Regions from separate parts of the Bradyrhizobium sp. USDA 336 genome, predicted to be linked through region 2. Evidence: predicted binding sites of a transcription regulator. Region 2 holds the regulator's gene; each other region holds the start of a gene.
The links. Region 2 encodes PhoB, which activates phosphate uptake and scavenging genes when phosphate is short. Its sites were predicted from a motif close to TGTCATNNANCTGTCAT; they were not measured.
Positions count from the first base shown of each region.

Region 1: a site for PhoB is predicted at 4,658-4,674, ahead of ugpB (sn-glycerol-3-phosphate ABC transporter substrate-binding protein UgpB). Genes of this name have one in related genera too.
Region 3: a site for PhoB is predicted at 3,922-3,938, ahead of ABIA45_RS02675 (UDP-2,3-diacylglucosamine diphosphatase). Genes of this name have one in related genera too.
Region 4: a site for PhoB is predicted at 3,842-3,858, ahead of ABIA45_RS38865 (ExeM/NucH family extracellular endonuclease). Genes of this name have one in related genera too.

Region 1 is NZ_JBIYDC010000002.1:5,678,420-5,684,170, reverse strand. Features, by position in the region: gene ABIA45_RS27650 (sn-glycerol-3-phosphate import ATP-binding protein UgpC) at 313-1,401, opposite strand; gene ugpE (sn-glycerol-3-phosphate ABC transporter permease UgpE) at 1,510-2,358, opposite strand; gene ugpA (sn-glycerol-3-phosphate ABC transporter permease UgpA) at 2,358-3,239, opposite strand; gene ugpB (sn-glycerol-3-phosphate ABC transporter substrate-binding protein UgpB) at 3,289-4,605, opposite strand; gene ABIA45_RS27630 (CaiB/BaiF CoA-transferase family protein) at 4,931-5,751, opposite strand, start outside.
Region 2 is NZ_JBIYDC010000002.1:6,245,815-6,251,565, reverse strand. Features, by position in the region: gene ABIA45_RS30250 (aspartate aminotransferase family protein) at 1-771, opposite strand, end outside; gene ABIA45_RS30245 (GcrA family cell cycle regulator) at 1,232-1,744, shown strand; gene phoB (phosphate regulon transcriptional regulator PhoB) at 2,035-2,742, opposite strand; gene phoU (phosphate signaling complex protein PhoU) at 2,765-3,481, opposite strand; gene pstB (phosphate ABC transporter ATP-binding protein PstB) at 3,493-4,314, opposite strand; gene pstA (phosphate ABC transporter permease PstA) at 4,311-5,156, opposite strand; gene pstC (phosphate ABC transporter permease subunit PstC) at 5,161-5,751, opposite strand, start outside.
Region 3 is NZ_JBIYDC010000002.1:402,942-408,692, reverse strand. Features, by position in the region: gene ABIA45_RS02690 (caspase family protein) at 1-638, shown strand, start outside; gene ABIA45_RS02685 (threonine/serine dehydratase) at 888-1,871, opposite strand; gene ABIA45_RS02680 (glycosyltransferase family 4 protein) at 2,029-3,072, opposite strand; gene ABIA45_RS02675 (UDP-2,3-diacylglucosamine diphosphatase) at 3,086-3,898, opposite strand; gene thiD (bifunctional hydroxymethylpyrimidine kinase/phosphomethylpyrimidine kinase) at 4,087-4,887, opposite strand; gene ABIA45_RS02665 (PAS domain S-box protein) at 5,245-5,751, shown strand, end outside.
Region 4 is NZ_JBIYDC010000002.1:8,168,280-8,174,030, reverse strand. Features, by position in the region: gene ABIA45_RS38865 (ExeM/NucH family extracellular endonuclease) at 1-3,721, opposite strand, end outside; gene ABIA45_RS38860 (type I secretion system permease/ATPase) at 4,221-5,751, shown strand, end outside.

The DNA.
Region 1 (5,751 bases), 570 kb from region 2:
CTTTGGTGTGTCGGGGCCCGTCGTGGCACCCCTTGATCAGCAATATGGGCATGTTCCCCTGTGGGTTCAAGCAGGTAGCCGGGAGGCTGTGGACGGGCCGATTCCGCCTTCGATAGGCTCGACATGGCCTCAGCTGCGTCATGGCCGGGCTTGTCCCGGCCATCCACGACCTTGCTTGGCAGCACCGAGAGCGTGGATGCCCGGGACAAGCCCGGGCATGACGGATCCGCGAGAATTCTCCAACGAAAACAAACCCCCTTCTACTGTGCATGGGGTTGTTTTCGCACTTTTGTCGTCGGGCCCCGGAGCCGCTCAGCTCTTAAGCCGCGTCCGCCCGTCGTCACTGAACAGATGCAGCTTGGCCCGCACCGCCGCGACCCGGATCCTCGCGCCGATGGCGGGGGCCTGGGTTCCGGGAATGCGGACGATGACCTCGCCGGGCGGCAGCTCGCCGGGCGTGGCGGCGACGCGCTGATCCTCCTGCTCCCGTGAGCCGTAGACGAAGGTCTCGGCGCCGACGCGCTCGATGGCTTCGACGGTGAGCGGCAGGGCGACGCCGCCGGCCGGCGTCTCGTCGGTGATGACAAAATCCTCCGGGCGGATGCCGACGATGCCGGCGTCGGCAGCGGCGCTGCCGGCGAGCTGCGACCGGATCTCCTCGGGCCGCGTCGACATCAAGTTCATCGGCGGCGCGCCGATGAAGGAGGCGACGAAGGTCGTCGCCGGTTTCTCGTAGATATCAAGCGGATTGCCGACCTGCTCGACCTGGCCGCCGTTCATCACGACAAGAATGTCGGCGAGCGTCATCGCCTCGAGCTGGTCATGGGTGACGTAGATCGACGTCGTGTTGAGCCGGCGCTGCAATTTGCGGATCTCGACCCGCATCGCGATGCGCAGCTTGGCGTCGAGATTGGAGAGCGGCTCGTCGAACAAAAACACTTTCGGCTGGCGCACGATGGCGCGGCCCATGGCGACGCGCTGGCGCTGGCCGCCGGAGAGCTGGCGCGGCTTGCGCTCCAGCATGGCGGAGAGCTCGAGCACGCGCGCGGCTTCTTCCACGCGAGTCTTGATCTCGGCCTCGGCCATGCCGCGGTTGCGCAGGCCATAGGCCATGTTGTTGTAGACGCTCATATGCGGATAGAGCGCGTAGTTCTGGAACACCATCGCGATGTCGCGATCGGCGGGCTCGACCTGGTTGACGACGCGGCCGCCGATGTCGATCTCGCCGCCGGTGACCGTCTCCAGTCCCGCGACCATGCGCAGCAGCGTGGACTTGCCGCAGCCGCTTGGTCCGACCAGCACGCAGAACTGTCCGTCGCCGACATCGACGTCGACGCCCTTGATGGCCTCGAAGCCGCCGGGATAGGTCTTGCGGACGCTGCGCAGGGTGACGTTAGCCATGGGTTGCACCGGCGAATAGCGAGTAGGGAATGGCGAATGGGGACTTGTTAGCACGCAAGGCGGACGCAGCGACCCCATTCGCCGCTCGCCATTCACTATTCGCCATCTTCACTTTTCCGTCTCGACCAGGCCGCGCACGAACAATTTCTGCATGGCGACGACGACGACCACCGGCGGCAGCATGGCCAGCACGGCGGTTGCCATCACGATCGGCCATTCGGTCAGCGCGTCGGTGGTGGTGATCATCTTGCGGATGCCGATCTGGATGGTCTGCATGTCGTCGCGCGTGGTGATCAACAGCGGCCAGAGATATTGATTCCAGCCGAGGATGAACAGGATCACGAACAGCGCCGCCATGTTGGTGCGCGACAGCGGCAAGAGCGTATCCCAGAAGAAGCGGAAGGGGCCGGCGCCGTCGATGCGCGAGGCTTCCAGCAATTCGTCCGGCACCGTCATGAAGAATTGGCGGAACAGCAGCGTCGCGGTGGCCGATGCGATCAGCGGCAGCGACAGGCCGGCATAGCTGTCGAGCATGTGCAGGTCGGCGACGATCTTGTAGGTCGGATAGATGCGCACCTCGACGGGCAGCATCAAAGTGATGAAGATGATCCAGAAGATCGCCATCCGGAACGGAAAGCGGAAATAGACGATCGCATAGGCGGAGATGATCGAGACCGCGATCTTGCCGAGCGCGATCAGCATCGCCATCACCAGCGAGTTCAGCATCATGTTGCCGACCGGCTCGCGGGTGGAGCCGCTCGTGCCGATGAAGATCGTCTTATAGTAGGTTTCGAGAAAATGGCCACCCGGCAGCAGCGACATCTGCCCGTTGGCGATTACCGCGTTCTCCTGGGTGGAGGCGACGAAGGCGAGATAGACGGGGAAGGCGACGATCGCGATCCCGATCCAGAGGATGACATGGGCGATGTAGCGCCGGAAGCCCTCTTCCTCGACCATCAGTAGGTCACCTTGCGTTCGACGAAGCGAAACTGGATGCCCGTCAGCACGATGACCATGATCATCAGGATCACCGATTGCGCCGCGGAGCTGCCGAGGTTTCCGCCGAGCAGGCCGTCGGTATAGACCTTGTAGACCAGCGTCTCCGTCGACTTGCCCGGACCGCCGCGGGTCATGGTGTCGATGATGCCGAACGTGTCGAAGAAGGCGTAGACGATGTTGACGACCAAGAGGAAGAAGATGGTCGGCGACAGCAGCGGGAAGATCACGGTCCAGAACCTGCGCATCGGGCGGGCGCCGTCGATCGCAGCCGCCTCGATCACGCTTCTGGGGATGCTCTGCAGGCCGGCGAGGAAGAACAGGAAGTTGTAGGAGATCTGCTTCCAGGCGGCCGCCATGATGATCAGGGCAGCTGCCTGATTGCCGTCGAGCAGCGGATTCCAGTCGATACCAAGGGTACGCAAGTAGCGCGCGAGCACGCCGAGCGAAGGGTGCAGCATGAAGATCCACAGCACGCCGACGACGGGTGGCGCCACTGCATAGGGCCAGATCAGCAGCGTGCGGTAAAGCGTGCCGCCACGCAGCGGCTTGTCGGCCATGACCGCGAGCAGCAGAGCGAAGGACAGCGACGAGATCGCGATGGCGAACGAGAAGAAGAAGGTGCGGACGATCGCCTCGAAATAGGCGCGCTCCTTGAACAGGTCGATATAGTTCTCGAACCAGACGAAGCTGGTTGACAGGCCGAAGGCGTCCTGGAGCAGGAAGGACTGGATCACCGCCTGCAAGGCCGGCCAGTAGAAGAATATCAGGACGATCGCGAGCTGCGGCGCAACCAGCGCATAGGGCAATAGCTTCGATTGGAAAATGGCTTGCTTTTGCATGATGCCTGCGGGGGCGGCAGGCCGGTTGACCGGCCTGCCGCTTGTCGCCTTACTTCACAGCGGTCTTTTCGAACTGGCGCAGCATGGTGTTGCCGCGCTCGACGGCCGCGTCCAGCGCCTGCTTGGCGGTCTTCTTGCCGGCCAGCGCCTGCTCGATCTCTTCCGCCCAGACGTCACGGAGCTGCACCATGTTGCCGAGGCGCAGGCCGCGCGAATTCTCGGTCGGCTCCTTGTTGGTCAGCTCGAGCAGCGGGGTCTCGAGATAGGGCTGGTCCTTGTAGAAGCCATCCGCCTTGGCCTTGTCATAGGCCGCCTTGGTGATCGGCAGATAGCCCGAGGCTTTATGGATGTAGACCTGGCGATCGGTGTCCGAGAGGAAGGAGAAGAATTTGGCGACGCCCTTGTACTCGTCGGCCGACTTGCCGCCCATCACCCAGAGCGAGGCACCGCCGATGATCGAGTTCTGCGGCGCGCCCTTGGCGTCCGGATAATAGGGCATCGGCACCGCGGTGAAGGCGAACTTGGCCTGCGCCTTGACGTTGCCGAAGAACGCCGACGAGGTCAGGTAGAGCGGGCATTCACCCGACGTGAAGCGGCCTTCGCCGGTGTTGGTGCGGCCGGCATAGTCGTAGGTCTTGTCCTTCTGGAGCTCGACCAGATTTTCGAGATGCTTGACCTGGAGCGGACCGTTGAAGGACAGCACGGTGTCGAAACCGTCGAGGCCGTTGGCCTTGCTGGCGAGCGGCACGTTGTGCCAGGCGGACAGCTGCTCGAGATTGACCCAGGTGACCCAGGAGTTGGAGAAGCCGCAGGTGGCGTGGCCGGCCGCCTTCAGCTTCTTGGCGGCGTCGAACACTTCGGGCCAGGTCTTCGGGATCTCGACATTCGCCTTCTTCAGTGCGTCGAGATTGACCCACATCACCGTCGAGGACGAGTTGAAGGGGAAGGACAGCATCTCGCCCTTCGAGGTCGAGTAGTAGCCGGTGATCGCGGGCAAGTAGGCCTTCGGATCGAACTTCTCGCCGGTCTCGGCCATCAGCTTGTAGACCGGCTTCACGGCGCCGGTCGCCGCCATCATGGTGGCGGTGCCGACCTCGAACACCTGCATGATGTGCGGAGCGTTGCCGGCGCGGAACGCGGCGATGCCGGCGTTCATCGTGTCGGCGTAGTTGCCCTTGTAGGTCGGGATCACCTTGTAGTCGCTCTGCGTGGTGTTGAAATCGTTGGCGAGCCTGACGATGACGTCGTTGTTGGCGCCGGTCATCGCGTGCCACCACTGGATTTCGGTCACCGCGAGTGCCGGCGAGGCGCCGAGACCAATTGTGAGTGCGACAGCCGCCGCCGTGCCAAAATGTCGAAGAGCCATCAAGAACCTCCCTTGCCCGTCACTAAAGAAGCGCTTGCGCTAGCAGCGCCATATGACGTTCACATGACTGTGTAAGCGGGAGAAACGAAAGCAGCAAGCGCGGCCAGATGGGAAGTCGTCAAATAGGCCATGACGGAGCCGTCAGCCAACTCCGTTCGCGCTGCACATACGTGCGCGCGCCGCAGTGCGGCATTGAGATGAGGCACTATCGCGCCGGGTGAGGGTTCTATCCTCTAGGGGATTGTCCCGGTGCGGAGACACCCTCTCCCCAACCCTCTCCCGCGAGCGGGAGAGGGAGCGCACCACCGTTGACGCTCGCCTTACCTCAGCGTTTCCGCTCGGGACCGCAGACCGTGCCCTTTTCGACCATCGCGTCGATCTCGGCCTTGGAGTAGCCGAACTCGCCCAGCACCTCGGCCGCGTGCTGGCTGAACTTCGGCGGCACGCGGCGCAGGCTCGGCTTGCTGCGGTCGAGCCGGATCGGCGAAGCCACGCCCTTGTACCAGTCCTTCTCGATAATATCGCCACGCGCGATCGTGTGCGGGTTGGTCAACGCCTGGTCGATCTTCTGCACCGGCCCCGCGGGCAGGCCGGCCGCGAGCAGGCGGTTGCACAGCGGCTCGGCCTCGTGCTGGCTGAACACGGCGGCAAGCTCGGCGCGCAGCGCCTCGCGATTGGCGATGCGGTCCTTGTTGCGGGCAAAGCGTGGATCGGTGCCGAGCTCGGGCTTGCCGATCTCTTTCGCCAGCTTGCGGAAGGTGCCGTCATTGCCGACGCCGATGAAGATGTTGTCGGTCTTGGTCGGGAAGATCGCGTAAGGGACGAGGTTCGGATGCTCGTTGCCGGTGAGACCAGGCGGCTTGCCATGCATGAAATAATTCGCGGTGTGCGGATGCATGATGGCGAGGCCGGTCTCGTACAGCGTGGTCTCCAGGAACTGGCCCTTGCCCGACCGCTGCCGCTCCGACAGCGCCATCAGGATGCCGATCGCCGCATAAAGCCCGGTGGTGATGTCGACCAAGGGCACGCCGATCCGCATCGGCCCGCTCTCGGGCGAGCCGGTCGCCGCGATCATGCCGGTCATGGCCTGGATGATGGCGTCATAGCCGGGGTTGCCGCCGCGCGGGCCGTCGGCGCCGAAGCCGC
Region 2 (5,751 bases):
CGCGCCGATCGGAAAGCCGCCGCCGAGCGCCTTGGCGAGCGACATCACGTCCGGTGTGACGCCGGTGCGCTTGTAGGCAAAGAGCTCGCCCGTGCGGCCCATGCCGGTCTGCACCTCGTCGAAGGCGAGCAACAGGCCGCGCTCGTTGCAGAGCTCGCGCAGCGCCCTCAGGAAGGCGTGAGGTGCAGAACGAACGCCACCCTCGCCCTGGATCGGCTCGATGAGAATGCCGGCGGTGTGCGGACCGATCGCTTTCTTCACAGCCTCCAGATCACCATGCGGCACCTGGTCGAAGCCATCCATCGGCGGGCCGAAGCCCTCGAGATATTTCGCAGAGCCGGTGGCGGCGAGCGTCGCCAGCGTGCGGCCATGGAAGGCACCCTCGAAGGTGATCATGCGGTAACGCTCCGGATGCCCCTTGGAGAAGTGATGGTGACGCACCAGCTTGATCACGCCTTCCAGCGCCTCGGCGCCGGAATTGCAGAAGAACACGAAGTCCGCAAAGCTCTCATTGCAGAGGCGGCTTGCGAGCTTCTCGCCATCAGGGCTCTGGAACAGGTTCGACATGTGCCAGAGCTTGGTCGCCTGCTCCTGCAATGCCTTTACCAGCGCGGGATGGACATGGCCGAGCGCATTCACCGCCACGCCCGAGGTGAAATCGAGATAGCGATCGCCGTTGGTCGCGATCAGCCAGCAGCCTTCGCCGCGCTCGAAACCGAGGTCGGCCCTGGCGAAAACGGGGAGCAAATGCGGCGCTGCGCTGTTAGTCATGACGTCACTTGAATGTTGCGGACGGTGTGAGGGCATGCATTGCGCGACGCACCATCGACCGGCCCCGGAAAACGAAACGTGCCGCCTTTTAAGGGCGGCACGTGGCACTATCTTATGCTTGGCAAGACGGGTGTCAATGCCGCCCGGAAAGCCTCGCGAAACGCTGATTCCGTAGTCTTGCGGTGCCGATTTTGCGGGTTTTTCACCACGGAACATGTGGAAGCGAGTCGGCGGACTCTTGCGCGGGAGTCACGCCATATTGTAGCGTTTGGACTGTCAGATACGACATCTCGTGCAGCAGTTCTGATCCCAGAAGTCCTCATGTACCGGCGTAAACGTTCGGGCGTCTTGAGCGCGCCCGGCGAGCCTTAAGGGATTCTGACGGCACGGGTTTTTCAAGGCTAAAGCATTCGCTGCGAAGGCCCCAGGATGGCAGGCGCGCAGCGAGGGAAAGGGTGCAATGACGGTTTTGACCTGGTCCGATGATCGCGTCGAGCAGCTGAAGAAGCTCTGGGAGGCCGGACTTTCGGCCAGCCAGATCGCGGCGGAGCTCGGCAATGTGACCCGCAATGCCGTGATCGGCAAGGTGCACCGGCTCGGCCTGTCCGGCCGCGCCAAGAGCCCTTCATCGGCAGCGCCGCGGCCGCGCAAGGCACGGCCCGCGCAGCACATGATGCGGGTGACCCGCCCCGTCGCGCGCGGCAACACCGCGCTGGCGCAGGCCTTCGAGGTCGAGTTGGAAGCCGAGCCGGTTACCTACGACAACGTGGTGCCGATGAGCCAGCGGCTGTCGCTGCTGGAATTGAACGAGGCGACCTGCCACTGGCCGGTCGGCGATCCCTCGAGCCCGGATTTCTTCTTCTGCGGCGGCAAGGCGCTCTCAGGCCTGCCCTATTGTGCCCAGCATTCGCGCGTGGCCTATCAGCCCGCAGCGGACCGCCGTCGCGCAGCACCGAAGCCGGGCACGCGGTGAGCTTGCGATTTCATTGATCGCCAGGACGGCAGCCGTCACACGATGACGGCTCCTATTATTCGATGTCATCCCCGCCTAGTGCGCGATTGCGCACGGGGGGCGGGGATCCCATAACCACAGAGCGCGGTGATTGCGCGAGATGGTTGCTCCGAGTCTTCGCCAAAGCACGTCCTATTGTTGATCGCGACGAGCGCGGGCGCTCGCGCTGAGATCCCGGGCTCGCGCTGCGCGCGCCCCGGGATGACGACTGAGATTGTTGCCGCGGTGCGCTAATCCGAGATCCAAAAAACTCAGGTCTGCTCAGCCTTCGCGAAGCGATCGTCCAGCGCGTAGCCGGCGCCGCGGACGGTGCGGATCGGGTCCTGCTCGCGGCCGAGATTGAGCAGCTTGCGCAGGCGGCCGATATGGACGTCGACGGTGCGCTCGTCGATGTAGATGTCGCGGCCCCAGACGCTGTCGAGCAGCTGCTCGCGCGAGAACACGCGGCCGGGATGCTCCAGGAAGAACTCCAGCAGGCGATATTCGGTCGGGCCGAGATCGATCGGCCGGCCCGAGCGCGCCACCCGGCGCTTGTCGCGGTCGAGCTCGATATCGCCATAGGCGAGCACGGTGGCGAGGCGCTCGGGGCTGGCACGCCGCAAGAGGCCCTTCACGCGCGCGAGCAGCTCCGGCACCGAGAACGGCTTGACGATGTAGTCATCCGCGCCGGTCGCAAGCCCGCGCACCCGCTCGCTCTCCTCGCCGCGCGCGGTGAGCATGATGATCGGCAGCTGCTTGGTCTCGGGACGGGTCCGAAGCCGCCGGCACAGCTCGATGCCCGACAGGCCCGGCAGCATCCAGTCGAGCACGATCAGATCGGGAATGTGCTCCTTGAGGCGGGTGTCGGCGTCATCGCCGCGCATCACCGTCTCGACGTCATAGCCGTCGCCTTCGAGGTTGTAGCGGAGAAGCTCGGTGAGAGCTTCCTCGTCCTCAACCACCATAATGCGTGCGCCCATGTGGTCGTCGCTCCTTAAGTCGTCAGGTGTTCGGCACCGTCGTGGCGAAGGTCGTCATGTCGCCCTTCGGCCGCTTGTCAGTGATCGCCTGGCCCTCGATCATGTAGAACACGGTCTCGGCGATGTTGGTGGCGTGGTCGCCGATCCGCTCGATGTTCTTGGCACAGAACATCAGGTGGATGCAGAACGAGATGTTGCGCGGATCCTCCATCATGTAGGTGAGGAGCTCGCGGAACAGCGAGGTGCAGATGGCGTCGACTTCCTCGTCGCCCTTCCACACCGCCATCGCCGCCGGCAGGTCGTGCGCGGCATAGGCGTCCAGCACCGACTTGACCTGCTGCTGCACGAGGTCGGTCATGTGCTCCAGGCCGCGGAACAGCTTGAGCGGATGGAAATCCGTCTCCAGCGCCGCGACGCGCTTGCCCATGTTCTTGGCGAGATCGCCGATGCGCTCGAGATCGGTCGCAACGCGCATGGCGCCGACGATCTCGCGCAGGTCGACGGCCATCGGCTGGCGGCGGGCGATGGTGAGCACGGCGCGCTCCTCGATGCGCTTCTGCAGCGCGTCGAGCTCGGCGTCGGTGGCGACCACGCGCTGGCCGAGCGCGACGTCGCGGCGGATCAGCGCGTCGACGGAATCGACGATCATGCGCTCGGCGATGCCGCCCATCTCGGCGACAAGGCGGGTGAGCTCCTGAAGATCGCTGTCGAAGGCCTTTACGGTATGTTCAGAACCCATGTTCCGTCTCCTCAGCCGAACCGGCCGGTGATGTAATCCTGCGTGCGCCGATCGCTCGGCGACGTGAAGATCTTGCTGGTGTCATCGAACTCGATCAACTCGCCGAGATACATGAAGGCGGTCTTGTCGGAGACGCGCGCCGCCTGCTGCATGTTGTGGGTCACGATCGCGATCGTGTAGTTCTCGGACAATTCCTGGATCAGCTCTTCGACCTTGGCGGTCGAGATCGGGTCGAGCGCCGAGCAAGGCTCGTCGAACAAGATCACCTCGGGCCGCACCGCGACGGTGCGGGCGATGCAGAGGCGCTGCTGCTGGCCGCCGGAGAGCGACAGGCCGGAGGCATTGAGCTTGTCCTTGACCTCGTTCCACAGCGCGCCGCCGCGCAGCGCCTTCTCGACGCGGCCGTCCATCTCGGACTTGGAGATCTTCTCGTAGAGACGAATGCCGAAGGCGATGTTCTCGTAGATCGTCATCGGGAACGGCGTCGGCTTCTGGAACACCATGCCGACCCGGGCACGGAGCAGGTTGAGGTCGAGCTTGGGGTCGAGGATGTTGGTATGGTCGAGCAACAGCTGACCGTCTGCGCGCTGGCCCGGATAGAGGTCGTACATCCGGTTGAAGATGCGCAGCAGGGTGGACTTGCCGCAGCCGGACGGGCCGATGAACGCCGTGACGCGGTTGGTGCCGAGCGCCAGGTTGATGTTCTTCAGCGCGTGGTGATCACCGTAGTAGAAGTTGAGGTTGCGCGCGGTGACCTTGGCGGGCGCCTCGGGCAACGGCTGCGAACCGGGATGAACGGTCGGTGCGCTGACGGAAACAGACATTTCACTCATTTTGCAGTCCTCTCGGCGCCAAGGATGCGCGCGCCAATGTTAAGGGCAAGCACGGTCAGGGTGATCAGCAGCGCGCCGCTCCAGGCGAGTTGCTTCCAATATTCGTAGGGGCTCTGCACGAAGTTGTTGATGGTGACAGGCAGGTTCGCCATCGTCTTGTCCAGGCCGAGGCTGAAGAACTGGTTCGACAGCGCCGTGAACAACAGCGGCGCGGTCTCGCCGGCGACCCGGGCGGTGGCGAGCAGCACGCCGGTGATGAGGCCGGCGCGCGCCGCACGGTACGCGATTCGCCTGATCACCAGCGAGCGCGGCAGGCCGAGCGCGCTGGCAGCTTCGCGCAACGGATTCGGCACCAGCAGCAGCATGTCCTCCGTGGTGCGCACGACGACCGGGATCACGATGACGGCAAGCGCCAGCGCGCCCGCAATCGCCGAGAAGCCGCGCATCGGCACCACCACCGCGCCATAGATGAAGAGGCCGATGATGATCGAGGGTGCCGACAAGAGAATGTCGTTGATGAAGCGGATCACCGAGGTCAGCTTGTCGTTGCGGCCGTACTCGGCGAGATAGGTGCCGGCGAACAGGCCGAGCGGCGCGCCGATGCCGACGCCGATCACGGTCATGATCAGCGAGCCGACGATGGCGTTGCGCAGGCCGCCCTCGTTCGATCCGGGCGGCGGCGTGTCAGCTGTGAAGACCTGGAGGTTGAGCCCGGCCAGGCCGTTGTAGAGCAGCGTGACCAAGATCAGCGCGAGCCAGGTGACGCCGAAGGCGGCGGCGGCGATGCAGAGGCCGCGGATGACGATGTCCCAGCGGCGGCGGCGTGAATAGATCGGGTTCATGGCTTCACTTCCCGGCCTTGGTTTCGAGGCGCAGCAGCATCAAACGGGCGGCCGCGAGCACGAAGAACGTCAGCACGAACAGCAGGAGGCCGAGCAGGATCAGGCCGGACTGGTGCAGGCCGTCGCTCTCGGCGAACTCGGATGCGATCGCCGCCGAGATGGTCGTGCCCGGCGCGAAGATCGACGAGGAGATCCGGAACGAGTTGCCGATGATGAAGGTCACCGCCATGGTCTCGCCGAGCGCCCGGCCCAGCGCCAGCATGACGCCGCCGATGATGCCGACGCGGGTGTAGGGGATCACCACGCTGCGGACGACCTCCCAGGTGGTGCAGCCGACGCCGTAGGCGGCTTCCTTCAGCACCGGCGGCACCGTCTTGAACACGTCGACCGAAATCGAGGTGATGAAGGGCAGCACCATGATGGCGAGGATCAGCGCGGCGTTGAACAGGCTGAGATAGGACGGGGGCCCTGCGAAGATCGCGCCCAGCACGGGGACGCCGTCGAACACCCTGATCATGAAGGGCTGGAAGGTGTTGGCCAGGAACGGGCCGAGCACGAAGAAGCCCCACATGCCGTAGATGATCGAGGGAATGCC
Region 3 (5,751 bases), 5.8 Mb from region 2:
TCAAGATCGGCAATCTCGGCCAGCCCAAATACATGCCGCTGATGCAGCAGGGCAATGGCGCGCAGGTGAACGGCAATCTGCCGGTCGTGCAGAAGCCGCTCGACGGCAATGTCGTCGGCAAGCTCGGCAATGGCGGCCAGATCGTCACCCTGCCTGCCGGCAACAACCAGCCGAGCCCGCAGAACGGCACGCCGCCGCAGACCCCGAGCAAGATCGTCACGCTGCCTGCGCCGACCAACACGATCAACGGCAAGGTCGGCATCGGCAAGATCGTGACCCTGCCTGCGACCAACAAGCCGCAGAACGGCGGCAACAATGCCGGCAACGGCTCTCCGCCCAAGATCGTGAGCATGCCGGTGAATGTCGGCAAAGGCGGCACCAAGATCGACGTGAGGCCGGTCAACGTTCAGACGCAGAACCAGCCGATCCGCGTCAACAACGGCAACACCGGCATCGTGAGGCCCAACATTAGCCCGGTCAACAAGGTGCAGGTGCAGACCAACGTGCAGACCAACCGTCCGCAGCTCAACACGGTGCCGAACCGCATGGTCAGCAGCAACAACAACTTCCGACAGTCAATGAACCAGGCGCCAAGCATGAACAATGGCGGCAACCGTCGCGGCGGCTTCACGCACTGATTGGGCAAGAAGGAAGGTGCGCTCCCTCCCCCGCTTGCGGGGGAGGGCTATCGCAATGAGATTTGGGCCATGGGCACCAACTCTCTCTACGTCGTCATGGCCGGGCTTGTCCCGGCCATCCACGTCTTTCTACGCAGCACAAAGAACGTGGATGCCCGGGACAAGCCCGGGCATGACGGCCTCTCGAAAATTCAAATGCGATTGCCCTGCCCACGCGGTGGGCTGCGGCTCACACCGTTTCAGCCAAAGTCAGGCCACCAGCTCCGCGAACAGATCCGCATCGACATTGCCGCCTGACAGCACGATGACGACGTTCTTGCCGGCCACATCAAGGCGGCCCGCGAGTAGCGCAGCAAGCCCCACCGCGCCGCCGGGTTCCACCACCAGCTTCAGCTCGCGATAGGCAAAGGCGACCGCCGCGCCGACTTCCTTGTCCGACGCCGTGACGCCGCGCGCCAAGAGCTTGCTGTTGATCGCAAACGTCATCTCGCCCGGCATCAGCGCCATCAGCGCATCGCAGATGGTGCGGCCGGCCGGCGGATGCGGCTCGCGATGGCCTGAGCTGAGTGAAATGCCGTGATCGTCGAAGGCCTCGGGCTCGGCGACCACGATCTCGGCTTGCGGATAGCGCGCCTTCACAGCGGTCGCGACACCCGCGATCAGACCGCCGCCGGAGGCCGGCGCCACTACGATGTCGGGACTGAGCCCGAGCGTTGCCATGTCCTCGGCGATCTCGCGGCCGGCGGTGCCCTGCCCTGCGATCACGAAGGGATCGTCATAGGGTTTGACCAGAGTCGCGCCGCGCTTCTCGGCGATGCCGCGCGAGATCGCCTCGCGGTCCTCGTTATAGCGATCATACAGCACGACCTCGGCGCCGTAGGATTTGGTGCGCTCGCGCTTGGACAGCGGGGCGTCCGCCGGCATCACGATGGTGGCCTGCATGTCGAGGATCTTTGCCGCCGCCGCCACGCCTTGGGCGTGGTTGCCGGAGGAGAACGCGACGACGCCGCCGGCGCGCTTGTCCTGCGGGATCGAGAACACCTTGTTGAAGGCACCGCGAAACTTGAACGAGCCGGTGCGCTGAAGCATCTCCGGCTTCAGGAACACTTTCGCACCGACGCGCTCGTTGAGCACCGGGCAGGACAACAGCGGGGTGCGGATGGCGTAAGGCGCGATCACGCGCGCTGCGGCATCGATGTCGGCAGGGCCGACCGGAAGGGCCTGTTCGGTCATGGCGGAATGTTATCGCGGCCGATCAGGCCCGGGCAAGACACCTCAGCGAGAGGATTTCCCCATAGCGTTTTCGAGCGAAGTGGATCCCGGTTCGCGTGAAGAAAACGCGTCAAAACAAGAATCTAGAGCTATTTCGATCCATCGGATCGAGATAGCTCTAGGCGACTTGGCGCGGCTGTTCCGCGGCGGTCCGGCCGGGCAGCACCGCCCCGACCGCCAAAATGCTGTCGATAAAGACCGTTGCCGAGGCCTCCCAGGTGTAATTGGCGGCAAAGGCGACGCAGTCCTGCCGGGAGATATCGAGCGCGGCGAAGCAGGCATCGCGCAGATCGTGATCGAGCGCGCCGACCGACGCATCGCCAATCACGTCGCGGGGCCCCTTCACTGGGAAGGCCGCGACCGGCAGGCCGCTCGCAAGCGCCTCCAGCAGGACCAGGCCGAAGGTGTCGGTCTTGCTCGGGAACACGAACACGTCGGCGGCCGCGTAGATATCCGCCAGTTCGTCGCCGTGCTTCTCGCCGAGGAAGATCGCATCGGGGTAGGCCTCTTCCAGCGAGGCGCGCGCCGGGCCGTCGCCGACGACCACCTTGGTGCCAGGTAGGTCGAGGTCCAGGAACGCCTCGAGATTCTTCTCGACTGCGACGCGGCCGACCGACAGGAACACGGGTGCCGGCAGGCAGAGATCGATGACGCGCGGGTGGAACAACGTGGTGTCCACGCCGCGCGGCCACAGCACGACATTGTCGAAGCCGCGCTCGGTCAGTTCGCGCGCGAGCGCCGGCGTCGCCGCCATCACGGCGCGGCTGGCGCTGTGGAAGCGCCGCAGCGCCCGCCAGATCAGCGAGCCCGGCACTGGCACGCGGGCGCGGACATATTCGGGAAAGCGGGTATGGAAGCTGGTCGTGAACGGCAGCTTGCGCTGGCGGCAATAGCGGCGGACCATCAGGCCGATCGGCCCTTCGGTCGCGATGTGGATGCTGTCCGGGCGCGCCTCCTCGATCAGCCTTGCGATCCGGGCCGGGCGCGGCATGGCGAGGCGCACGTCGCGATAGCTCGGCATCGCAAAGGTGCGGAACGATTGCGGCGTCAGGAACGTGAACTCGACGCCGAGCGCCTTTGCAGCATCAGCGAGCTTGGTCAGCGTCCGAACCACACCGTTGACTTGCGGGTGCCAGGCGTCGGTCGCGACCAGGATGCGCATCAAGTGGTCCTTGTTATGCAGCTCTGGCTGCGACCTGTGGCACCTGCTCCGGCTTCCGCAACTGATCCGCCCAGGTGATGATCTCGAAATGGCCGTCGTCATGCTCCACCAGGGCGGTGCAACTCTCCACCCAGTCGCCGCAATTCATGTAGCGGATGCCGCCCTCGTCGCGGATCACGGCGTAGTGGATGTGGCCGCAGATCACGCCGTCGGCCTGGTGACGCCGCGCCTCGGCGGCGAGCGCCTGCTCGAACGCGCCGATATAGTTGACGGCGTTCTTGACCTTCTGCTTGGCCCATTGCGAGAGCGACCAATAGGGCACGCCGAACAGCCGGCGGAAGAAGTTGACCAGGCGGTTCATCTGGATCGCAAAATCGTAGGCCTTGTCGCCGAGATGGGCGAGCCAGCGCGCGTTCTGCACCACGAGATCGAAGATGTCGCCGTGAATGACGAGATAGCGCTTGCCGTCGGCGCCGGTATGAACCGTGTTCTCGACCACGTCGATGCCGCCGAAATGCGTGCCGTAATAGTTGCGCAGGAACTCGTCGTGATTGCCGGGAATGTAGATGACCTTGGCGCCCTTGCGCGCCTTGCGCAAAAGCTTCTGGACCAGGTCGTTATGCGATTGTGGCCAGTGCCAGCTCGATTTCAGCGCCCAGCCGTCGACGATGTCGCCGACGAGATAGATCGTATCGGCATCATGGTAGCGCAGGAAGTCGAGCAGAAGATCGGCTTGTGAACCGCGGGCTCCGAGATGGACGTCGGAGATGAACAACGTGCGAAAGCGCCGCTCCGGGCTCTCGTCACTCACATCGTAACTTCCCATGCGCCAGCCTGTAACAATGTCCCGTGACAGGGGGATGACCGATTGAACCCTCGAGGCACCTTCAAATACGAATCACGCCTTGCCTCGCCCTCCCCGCGAATATCAGTCGCATGCGACAATCAGGCGACATGCAGGGTAAGTGCGCTCCCTCCCCGCTTGGCTTGCGGGAGAGGCGAAGCAAGCCCGCCTCAGTAGAACTTGTGGAAATGATGGATCGGCCCGTGGCCGTGGCCGACGCTGAAGCAGTCGGCGGCCGCGATCGCGGCGCTGATCCAGGTCTTGGCGTTGCGCACGGCGGCCTCGAGGTCCTCGCCCCTGGCCAGCCCCGCTGCGATGGCGGAGGACAGCGAGCAGCCGGTGCCATGGGTGTTGCGGGTGGCCACACGCGGCGCGGCAAGCGCGATCGCGGTCTCGGCAGTGACGAGATAGTCGGTGCTCTCGGCGCCCTCCCCGTGCCCGCCCTTGATCAGGACGGCGCGGCAGCCCAGCGCCAGCAGGCGGCGTCCCTGGCTTTCGATCTCGGCCTCGCTCGCCGCCACCGGCGCATCGAGCAGGGCCGCAGCCTCCGGCAGGTTCGGCGTGATCACGGCAGCCAGCGGCATCAGCCTGGTGCGCAGGGCGTCGACGGCCTCCGCGGCGAGCAGGCGGTCGCCGGAGGTCGCCACCATGACGGGATCGAGCACGACATGCCGCGGCGCCCAGCGCAACAGCGCGGCCGCGATGGCATCGATGCTGGCGGCCTGGGCCACCATGCCGATCTTCACCGCACCGATGTCGAGGTCGGAGAACACCGCGTCGATCTGCTCGGTGACGAACCCGGCCGGCACCGCGTGAATGCCGGTCACGCCGCGCGTGTTCTGCGCCGTCAGCGCCGTGATCACGGAGGCACCATAGACGCCGAGCGCGGCAAAGGTCTTCAGGTCCGCCTGGATGCCGGCACCGCCGCTCGAATCGGAACCGGCGATGGTGAGTGCGACCGGGGTCGTCATCGCAGGAGACATGTGCTTGAGGAGGCCGCCATGGCCTCTCGTAGCGCGACCGTGGAACGTCAGCAAGCGCGCCGGGCCGCCGCCAGGCGTGATTCGCGAACCGATTGCGTGCCTTGCGAATCAGTCGGACACCGCGCGGACCAAGGCCCGCAATGGTGCGGACTTGAAAATGCAACGGCGCCGGACCCTTGCTATAGTCGCGTACCTTAGCGTGCTTCGCCGGTGACGCGAGACGTCAGGTGGTGGAACCGTCCAGCGCCCCCATGTTGCGGGCCGCCCGGCCGCGCAAGCCACCTGAACAAGACTCCTTGGGGTGGAACGATGTGGGCCTTCTTCGAACGTCTCCTCGACTCGTCCATGCTGTCGCCGCACGGCATCTGCCTGTTGTGGGAGCCTGAGCTGATCTGGCTTCACGTCGTTTCCGACGCCAGCATTGCCGCCGCCTATTTCTCGATCCCGTTCGTCCTCGCCATCCTCGTCACCAAGCGGCGCGACCTCAAATTCGGCTGGGTCTATTGGGCGTTCGCGATCTTCATCATGGCGTGCGGCCTGACCCACGTGCTGTCGATCTACACGCTCTGGGTTCCGATCTATGGCATCGAGGGCATAGTCAAGGCCGCCACGGCGGTCGCGTCGGTCTTCACCGCCGCCGCGCTCTGGCCGCTGCTGCCGAAGATCCTGACGATCCCCTCGCCGTTCGAGCTGCGACAGGTCCAGGCCGCGCTCGAGGAGGAGGAAATCAAGAGCCGCGACGCCGCGCTGCTGCTGCAGCAGGTCCGCGACGCCCAACGCGCGATGCGCGAGAGCGTGGCGCGCCTCACAGCGATCGTCGAGACCGCGGTCGACGGAGTCATCCTGCTCGAT
Region 4 (5,751 bases), 1.9 Mb from region 2:
TGTGCGAGCCGCCGGCGACGATGACGTCGACGCCGTGCAGCAGGGGCGCAAGCGCCTTTTCGAGCGCGAGCTGCTGCAGATGGCTGACCAGGACGATCTTGTTGATGCCCTGAGCCAGCAGGCCGTCGATAGTCGGCTGCAGGATTGCTGCCAGCGTCGCCATGTCATCGACATTGTCGCCGATCACTTCGACGCCGCCGGTCGAGGAGATGCTCTGTACGATCTGGGTGGTCGCGCCGATCACGCCGATCTTTTCGCCGTTCTCCTCGATGACCGTGGCCGGCGCGATCTTCTTGCCGATACCCGCCGCCGGCGGGAAGCCGGTGTAAGCGTCAGCATCCTGGATCGTGCCGGTGTAGAGCGACGCGAGATTGGTATCGCCTGAGAAGTCCAGATTGGCCGAGAGATAGGGGAACTGCGCGCCCGGATAACCGGCGGTCTGCCTGATGATGTCGGCGAATGCCCTGGTGCCAGCGTCGAATTCGTGATTGCCGATCGCGGAGGCCTGCACGCCGATGATGTTCAGCATCGCCATGTCGGCGGTACCGAAGCCGGGCGAGATATTCAGCGTCCCGGCGGCGAGGCCGTAATAGGTCTCAAGTGCCGTTTCATATGCCTCCTTCAGCGAGCTGTCGCTGCCGGCGCTGAAGAACGGGCTGGGAATGAAATTGTCGCCCGACGACAGCGTGATCGAGTTCTCGTAGGTATCCTCGAGATAGTCGACAATCGCCGCGAAGTTGCCGGCGCGATCGACCGCGTTCAGGCCCGCCTCGAAGTCCGAGGCATGCAGAATCTGCAGCGTGTAAGCCGGGGTCGGCTCCTGCTCCCCGAGGTTGAGGCCTACGATCACCGGATCGTGGTCGGACACCCGGACCGGGGCGTCGCCGTCGAAGATCGATGTGTCGCGGTCGTAGTCGGTGTTGTAGTCGAGCGCATCGGCCTCGTCGGCGTTGATGTGCCAGGTGGTCACACCGGACACCTGTTCGCCGAGGCTGGCGTTGGCGAAGGCGTAGTCGAGCGTGCCGGTCTGGCCGTCGAACACATAGGAATATGCGTCGTCCTCACGGGCCTGCAAATCCTCATAGCCCGCGCTCCCGATGAGCGCGGTCGACTGCTCCTTGGCGTAGCCGTTGAAATCGCCGAGCAGCATGACGTCGGGATCGCCCGAGCCGGTCGGATCGGTGGCTGCCCACGCGGTCAGCGCGGTGGCGGCCAATTCCCGTTGGTTCTGCCAGTTGCCCTGGCCGTCGCCCTGATCGGAATCGGCGCCGGAGCCGGTACCGCTCTTGGACTTGAGATGGTTGGCGATCGCCGTGAAGGTTTCGCCGGTCGCAAGCTCCTCGAAGGTCACCGCGAGCGCATTGCGGCTGGTGTTCTCGCCGTCGAACACGGCGCCGACCGTGCTCTGCTCCAGCAGGCCGCCGAGGCCGAGGCCGGGCAGATCGGCGTCGTTAAGGATCTCGATAGTCGTGCCGTCGGCGATCTTCACCGCGGTGGTGTCGTAGATGAAGCCGACCGCGATGGCGTCGCCGCCGACGAACTGCTGGCCGGGATCGACCCAGGCATAGGTACCGGCCCCAGCCACGGCATTGAGCTGCTCGACCAGATACTTGATTGCGTTGCCGGACGATGCGGCGGAGAAGTCGTTCTCCAGTTCGGTCAGCGCCAGCACGTCGACGTCCATGTCGAGGATGGTCGCGACCAGCTTCTCGGTCTGACGTGCGAACTCCGCGCCGTTGTCGGCGCCGCGCGGCGCTTGGCCGATCGCGGTGGTGCCGCCATTGTCCAGCGTGGTGAAGTAGTTCAGCACGTTGAAGCTCGCCACCTTCAGACGGCCGCCGACGTCTTCCGGCGCATCGGTGCGCGGATTGTCGCCGGCTCCGAAGGTGTTGGCGCCGTCCTCGACCGAACGGATCCGCCAAGTCGCCCCCGAGGCGGAGTTGCCGGCCCATTGATAGTCGAGCACGCCGGTCAGGCCGGCGATGGTGTCACCCATCCGGACCGCGTCGGCGGTGCCGTAGTTCGGCGCGGCGGAGGGGTTGTCGTTCGGATCGAAGCCATCGAGGTTGTTGATCGCCGCATTCTGGACGTTGAGGCCATCGTCATAGGTGATGGTGCGAGCACCAAGCTCGGCCAGATACGCCTGGTAGGCGGCCGCGTCGGGCGCGTTCTCCTGCGTGAACTGTTCGGGCCGTTCGCCCGCCACAAGCTTGATCTCGTTGAAACGGTCGAGATTGAACTGCTCGGTGACGGTCAGGGTCTCCGGAATCGTGACCAGCATGCCTTCATAGGCTTCAAGATCGGGCTGGTAGTCGCCGTCCTGGCTCAGCGTCGTGCCCATCGACGGCAGGTCGATCTGCGTCGCCATCGTGTCAATGTCGGCCACCGCGCCGGCCTGAACGACCGAAATGCTGCTCGCGGTGAGCTCGGTCAGGCCGAAATATTCGCTGATCGAGCCGGTGACGCGGACCCGGTCGCCGACCTGGACGTCGGTGGCGCCGCCGTACACGAAGATCGCCTCGGAGGTCAGCACGTTGCCGTCGGAATCGGTAGTCTCCTCCTGGAGATAGAAGCCGTTGAGATTGCGGCCGGCGTCGGCATCGCCGTTCTGGAAGTCGCCAACAACGATGGCTTCGACGGTCACAATCTGACCGACCATGGCGCTGCTGGCTCCGCTGCCCTGAATCGCGCTGATCTTGGTGATGCCGATGTCGTCATTGACGATGGTGCCGGTCGCCGTCGCAGCGCTGCCGATCGTGGTGGTCACGGCCGCCGAATTGGAAACGTTCTGCAGCGTCAGCGTGAAGCTCTCGTTCGCCTCATTGTCGGTGTCGCCGGCGACGGTAACGGTCACGACCGCGGAGGTCTCTCCCGCCGCGATGCTGCCGCTGAAGCTGACCGGCTCGCCGCCGACATAGTCGGCCGCATCGGTCTGTGCCGAAGCGATCGTTCCCGAGAACGCGACATTGCCCGTGGTGCCGCCGCTGCGCTCGACGGTGAACTGAAAGACGGTCGGACCGCTGCTACCTTCGTCATGCGACACCGTAAGCGAATCCGGCGCGAATGCGACGTGCTGCATTTCGATCGCCGATTCGGACGAACTGGTGACGCGGATGTCGTCGATGCCGACCCACTCGTCATTTCCGACGGCGTTGGTGGTGAGAATGCGAACCTGGAGGTCGCTGCGGCCGTTGACGGCGTCAGGCAGCAGCAGATCGAACGGTGTCACCTGAGTCGCGGTACCGCCGGTGGTGACGTCAGCAGCGTAACCGCCGGGAACATTGGTCCACGGCCCGCTCGAACCGAGCCGGTACTGCACGTTGATCTGCTGTGCAGAGTCGTCCGTGCTGGCGTCGAGGTCGCGTGCGTTGAAGCTCAGCCGGACATCCTTGCGGTCGGTGGCGTCGAGATGGATCACGAGGCCGGGGGCATCCGCACTGTTGGAACCGTTCAGCGCCACCGTCGGGTTGGCGATCTGGAACTCGGCCACACCGCCGTTGGTGATGGCGGTGTTGGTTTGGTTGGCGACGACGTCGATATCTCCTGACGATGGTCCGGTAGCCGTACGCGCGTCCACCCCGGTGGCCGAAACGACATCGTTGCCGAGATAGCCGACGATCGATGCGACCCCCGACCAGTCATCGTTGGTCGTGACAAGGCCGGTATTGGACCAATCCTGCAGGAAATCGCCGTTCGCCAGGACATGAGGGTTCGTTGACATTATGGCCACTCCAGCGCTTGAGAGAAGACGTCGCAGATCACCGCCTCACGGCATGCGCGAGGGCGTGGTCCAGACGGCCGATGGTTAACGTATCGTTACTGAGTTGATAGAACGCAGATGACAACAGATCGGTGACTGCTTCTTAACGGGCCGGTGAAGTCGCCACCCGAAGAGCCCCCGCGAAGATCGAGAGAACCAACTACCAGCTTTGCGCGGGGAGGCGCGCTCGACCTCTCGGCCGGCGGCAGTTGCCAATGGGTCATCGCGTGACAGCTCAATCGACCCGCCGCGAGGAGCGACCACGCCAGGTTCGATTGCCGATCTGCGCGGCCGAACTTCCGAACCAAGGCGGCGTTTCGCCGCAGAGCATCGCAGCCTCGTTGGAACCGCTCGCGTTTTCGTGGGGGTCGCTTTGTCATGCGCCTGACGTTGAACCTCGCTAACGAACGCCGACCGCATCCGACGGTGGCGGTCCGACGTCGTTTCTGAATTGAGTGTCATGAGCGCAGCAACGTCCTCCGCGTCGACTCCCGCGTCCGGCGATCTCGCGTCGGCCGCGATCGCCTCCTGCAGAACGGCCTTTCTGACGGTGGGACTGTTCTCGGCGGTGCTCAATCTGCTGATGCTCACCGGCTCGATCTACATGCTGCAGGTGTACGACCGGGTCATTCCATCTCACAGCATTCCGACCTTGATCGCGCTGTCGATCGCGGTGACGGCGGCGTATGCGATGCAAGGGCTGTTCGATCTGTTGCGTCAGCGCATTCTGACCCGGATCGGATCGGCGCTGCACGCGGCGCTGTGGCAACCGGTCGTCTGCGATATCCTGCGCGGGCCGCTGCGCGGCGGCGCGAATCGCGGCCTGCAATTGTCGCACGATCTGGACTCGGTCCGGTCGTTCCTCTCCGGGCTCGGCCCGACCACCTTGTTCGACTTGCCGTGGATGCCACTGTATCTCGCCGGCTGCTTTCTCCTGCATCCTTATCTCGGCTGGACGCTGGTCGTGGGTGCGATGCTGCTGTTCGGGATCGCGCTGCTCACCGAGGTGCTGACGCGGGCGCCAACCCGGGACGCCTCGCGCGCCGGCGCAATCCGCGGCGTCCAGCTTGAAGCGGGTCGGCGCAACGCCGAAATCGTGGCCGCGCTGGGCATGGAGCAGCGGTTGATCGACCGGATGGGCGCCGCCAACGATGATCTCGTCGCCGCGCAGCAACGCAACGCGGACATCGCCGGATCGCTCGGCGCGTTATCAAAGACGCTGCGCTTCATGCTGCAATCGGCGCTGCTCGGCCTCGGCGCCTATCTGGTGATCGAGGGGCTGGCCAGCGGCGGCGTGATGATCGCCGCGTCGATCATGGGCAGCCGCGCGCTCGCGCCGGTGGAACTGGCGATCTCCATCTGGCGTCCGTTCCTCGGCGCGCGACAAGCGGGCCAACGGCTTCGCGCCGCTCTGGGCAAGGGCGACGCCTCGAACCCTGACGTCGCGCCCGAACGCGCCGTCCATCGGCTCACGGTCGAGCAGGTCACAATCGCCGCCCCCGGCGGCACCACCGCGATCGTGCACAACGCCTCGTTCGCACTCGAAGCCGGCCAGGCAGTCGGCATCATTGGCCCGTCAGCCGCCGGCAAATCGACGCTGGCACGAGCGCTGGTCGGAATCTGGCCGATCGCACGCGGCGAGATCCGCCTTGATGGCGCCACCCTCGACCAGTGGCCGGCAGAAATTCGCGGCGGCATGATCGGCTACCTGCCGCAGGACGTCGAATTGTTCGACGGAACGGTAGCGGAAAACATCGCACGTTTCGATCCTGAGATCGATGAGGCGGCGGTGATCGCCGCGGCGAAGGCCGCCGGCGCCTACGAGATGATCCTGAAGTTGCCGAAGGGGTTCGAGATGCGGATCGGCGAAGCCGGCGCCACCCTGTCGGGCGGCCAGCGGCAGCGGATCGCGTTGGCGCGCGCGCTCTACAAGGATCCGTTCATGGTGGTGCTCGACGAGCCGAACGCCAGCCTCGACGCCGAAGGCGACG